One region of the Massilia niabensis genome, then DNA from elsewhere that is predicted to be linked to it. Evidence: predicted binding sites of a transcription regulator. Region 1 holds the regulator's gene; the other holds the start of a gene.
What was found. Region 1 encodes FNR, which switches genes on or off when oxygen is low (the NO sensors DNR and NnrR bind a similar motif). Its sites were predicted from a motif close to TTGATNNNNATCAA; they were not measured.

Region 1 (2,201 bases):
TCGCCTGGCCGGGCCAGGCCACGGCCTACATGATCGGCATGTTGCGCATCCTCGAACTGCGCGACAAGGCCAAGGCGGAACTGGGCGCGAAGTTTTCGCTGCCGGCTTTCCACGACATGGTCCTCGGTGCCGGTTCCGTGCCGCTCGACGTGCTGGGGCAGCTGGTCGACGGCTGGATCGCGAAGGAAAAGGCGAAGGCGTAAACGCAGGCTGAGCACCTGCGTCCTGCTGCAAGCCGCGGTGGTTGGGTTCCGCCCGACCCGCTAGAATGGGTTTTCGTTGACCACCTCTTTTCCAAGGAGTGAGCTATGGAAACCCAGGAACTCCACCGCGGCCGCTTGATCGACCACATCCAGCTGGTCGTGCGCGACCTGCCCGCATCCCGGGCCTTCTACACAGCCATCTTCGAGGTCCTGCAAGTACCGATCGCGGGAAGCGGCGAGAACTACTTCTGGGCCGACGAACTGTTCGTCTCGACGGCCGACAGCGAGGCCGCGCAAGGCGTGTTGACCGGCCGTCATCACCTGGCCTTCCAGGCCGCCAGCCGCGCGATGGTCGATAATTTCTACAAGGCAGCGCTGGCTGCGGGCGGCAAGGACAATGGCGGCCCGGGGGAGCGTTCCTATCACCCGGGTTATTACGCCGCCTTCGTGATCGACCCCGACGGCAACAATATCGAGGCGGTGTACCACGGCGAGGCGCAGCGCAGTGCAGCGTCGGTGAAGGTCACGTTCTGAAGCGGGTATCTGAAGCAAGTCAGTCCAGGGGGCATCAGCGCATCGGGCTGCACTGGTCGGTGCCGGCTGCGATGGCCTTCAGTTTGACGGGCTCGAGCAGCCGCACTTCGCGCTTGTCGACTTCGATCCAGCCCTGTTTCTTGAAGCGTGACAGCAGCCGGCTGACGCTCTCGATCGTCAGGCCGAGGTAGTTGCCGATGTCCTCGCGCGACATGCGCAGCCCGAAGCTGGTCGGGGAGTAGCCGCGCGCCGCGTAGCGCGCCGACAGGTTTACCAGGAACACCGCAAAGCGTTGCTCGGCGCGCATGTTGCCCAGCAAGAGCATGACGTTCTGCTCGCGCGTGATTTCCTGGCTCATGATGCGGTGAAAGTGGCGCAGCAGGGCCGGCACCTGCCCGAACAGGTCTTCCAGGCGCGCAAACGGGATTTCGCACACTTCGCTGTCTTCCAGGGCCACCGCGTCGCAGTGATGGCGGTCGCCGCTGATGGCGTCCATGCCGAGCAGTTCGCCGGCCATCTGGAAACCCGTGATCTGCTGCTCGCCGGCCGCGTTGACCTGGTAGGTCTTGAAGTGGCCGTAGCGCACCGCGTACAGGCTGCGGAAGGGCTCGCCCATGGCGTACAGGCGTTCGTCGCGCGCAAGGCGCCGGCGGCGGCCGATGATCTGGTCGAGACGGTTGATGTCGGCGTCGTCGAGGCCCATCGGCAGGCAAAGCTGGTGCATGCTGCAGGCGCTGCAGCTGGCCTTGATGGCGCCGAGGCTGATCGGCGCCGCCGCGGGAAGTGGGATGCCTTGGCTCATCTTTAGAGGTTAAATGGTGATCGGTCCGATTATAGTCCGCTCAGCCTTTCACTTTCCTGATTTTTGCGGATACGCTCGTCCGTTTGAGCGCCGCCGATGCGAGGACACAACGCGATTGCAAACTTCAGGCACGCTTCAAGCCGGCTTCGCGTGGCCTGGACCGGCTGCCAACTGTGCGCGCCTTTACCCATGCTAGATTCTGCACACCGCATCCCAGCAGGAGTGCTCATGTTCGGCATATCGGCCCTGGACCTGGCGCGCATCCAGTTCGCGTTCACGATGTCCTTTCACATCCTGTTCCCGGCCGTCACCATCGGCTTGGCCAGTTACCTCGCCGTGCTCGAATTGTCCTGGCTGCGCACGAAGCGCCCGGTCTACGTCGACCTCTACCACTTCTGGCTGAAGATCTTCGCCGTCATGTTCGGCATGGGCGTGGTGTCGGGCATCGTGATGGCCTACCAGATCGGCACCAACTGGAGCTACATGTCCGAGTTCGCCGGCTCGATCATGGGACCGGTGCTGGCCTATGAAGTGCTCACCGCCTTTTTCCTGGAGGCGGGTTTTCTTGGCGTGATGCTGTTCGGCTGGACCCGGGTGGGCCCCGGCCTGCACTTCCTGGCCACTTGCATGGTCGCGGTCGGCACCCTGATTTCCGCCACCTG
Region 2 (2,201 bases), on a different contig from region 1:
CGCCATCGACGATGTCACCCAGGGTGCGTGCTCCCGTCTCCTGGGCGTAGCGCGCCTTGTTCGCTTCCATGTTGGCGTCGCGCCCGACATAGATGACGCCCTTCGAATCGGTCACATAAATGTTCTCGCGCTTCACCCCGAGCAGCACCATCATGTCGAGGCAGGCAATCGCCGCCGCGCCGGCGCCGGAGGCCACCAGCTTGATCCGGCCGATGTCCTTGCCCACCACCTTCAAAGCGTTCAGCAGCGCCGCAGTCGAGATGATCGCCGTGCCGTGCTGGTCGTCGTGGAAGACCGGAATGTTCATCCGCTCGCGCAGCTTCTTCTCGATGTAGAAGCATTCCGGCGCCTTGATGTCTTCCAGGTTGATGCCGCCGACGGTCGGTTCCAGCATCGCGATCGCGTCGACCAGCTTGTCCGGGTCGAGTTCATCGAGCTCCAGGTCGAACACGTCGACCCCGGCGAACTTCTTGAACAGGCAGCCCTTGCCTTCCATGACCGGTTTCGAAGCCAGGGGGCCGATGTTGCCCAGGCCAAGCACCGCGGTGCCGTTGGTGATCACCGCCACCAGGTTGCCGCGCGAGGTGTACTCGGCGGCCATGGCCGGGTTGGCGGCGATTTCCTCGCAGGCGTAGGCGACGCCGGGCGAGTAGGCCAGCGACAGGTCGCGCTGGTTCGACAGGGGCTTGGTGGCGATGACCTCGATCTTGCCGCGCGTCGGGCTGCGGTGGTATTCGAGCGCGTCGGCGCGCAACTGGGTGTCTTTGGCTTCGCTGAGGTTGGATTCGGTGCTCATGTTTTCCGATGCTTGATGAAGTAATGTTCGGGGTCCGGCGGGCCAGGCAAGCGCGGCCCACCCAGAGAATATACCAATGCACGAACTTGCGTAGTCAATCGACAAGCCTTCGGGAGCGCGGCCATTCCCACGGCATACCGCCTGGCAATAGGACCCATTTGATCCGGATCAAGAACGTAAGGGCTGACGCGCCCATTCTGTTGTCCGTCTATCGCAAGCCGAGACGGGTCCGGGTAAGGCAATCATGTTTCAGCGCATACTTGTTCCGAGCGACGGTTCCGACCTGTCTGCCGTTGCCGAGAATGCGGCCATTGCATTCGCGCAGGTGTGCGGCAGCGAGCTGGTTGCCCTCTCGGTCGTGCCGCCGGAGCCGGTCGTGCTGTCGGCCGAAGGCGCGCTCGTCACTGGCGGCACCGGCACGGACGTCCTGCTTGCCCAGGCCGAAGCGCATGTCGGCCGCGTCGCCGCTGCCGCCGCCAAAGCCGGGGTCGCATGCGAAACATTGACCAGCTACGGCGATTCGCCGGCCGAGAAAATAGTCGAGGCCGCCCAACGCGCCGGCTGCGACCTGGTCTTCATGGCGTCCCACGGCCGACGCGGCCTGAGCCGGCTGATCGCGGGCAGCGTCACCCAGCATGTGCTGGCCTATTCCACCGTTCCGGTCATGGTGTACCGCCCGCAGGACCAGGCGCAGGGACGGCGTCGGGACTAGGCAGGCGTTGCCATTTCGCATGTTAAACTGGACAACCATATGAAAAAGGAATGTCAATGAGCGAGTTGGTGAAGACCGGCATCATCGGTCTCGACGAGGTACTGCACGGTGGCATTCCCCGGAATAACAACCTGCTTGTCGAAGGCCCGCCGGGCTCCGGCAAGACGACCTTCGGCCTGGGCTTCATCTACCACGGGGCACGCGACTACGACGAACCGGGCGCCATTGTCTCGTTCGAACTCGATTCCGCCAAGCTGCTGCGCGATGCGGCAGGCTTCGACTGGGACCTGCAAGGCATGATTGACCAGGGCAAGATCAGGATCATCCAGACCAGCCCGGCCGTGCTGCTCAGCGAGTTCCGGAGCAGCGACGGCGCGTTTGCCGCCTCGCTCCTGGCGATGGGCGCCAAGCGCCTGCTGATCGACGGCCTGACGCCATTGCGCCTGTACGCCGAAATCAACGACCTGCCCTTCCGCGAGGACGTGCACCTGCTCATCGAGGGCCTGACCCGCCTGGGCGTGACCACGATGGTCACGGCCGAGAAGGACGAGTCGCTGGGCGGCGTGTCGGCCCATGAGCGTTTTGTCTTCGACACCATCATCTCGCTCACGCGCGAGGAGAACCGGCGGCGCGCGCACCGCCGCCTGACGGTGATGAAGTCGCGCGGCCAGGATTTCATCAACGGCAGCCATA

Region 2: ACFPN5_RS23570 (universal stress protein) is a predicted target of FNR. The motif match lies at 955-968, and genes of this name have one in related genera.

What each region holds. Positions count from the first base shown of each region.
Region 1 covers NZ_JBHSMU010000014.1:19,963-22,163, forward strand. Annotated here, with positions in the region: gene ACFPN5_RS13245 (DUF885 domain-containing protein) at 1-203, shown strand, start outside; gene ACFPN5_RS13250 (VOC family protein) at 309-737, shown strand; gene fnr (fumarate/nitrate reduction transcriptional regulator Fnr) at 772-1,539, opposite strand; gene ACFPN5_RS13260 (cytochrome ubiquinol oxidase subunit I) at 1,768-2,201, shown strand, end outside.
Region 2 covers NZ_JBHSMU010000019.1:52,751-54,951, reverse strand. Annotated here, with positions in the region: gene ACFPN5_RS23575 (NADP-dependent malic enzyme) at 1-796, opposite strand, end outside; gene ACFPN5_RS23570 (universal stress protein) at 1,041-1,508, shown strand; gene ACFPN5_RS23565 (ATPase domain-containing protein) at 1,565-2,201, shown strand, end outside.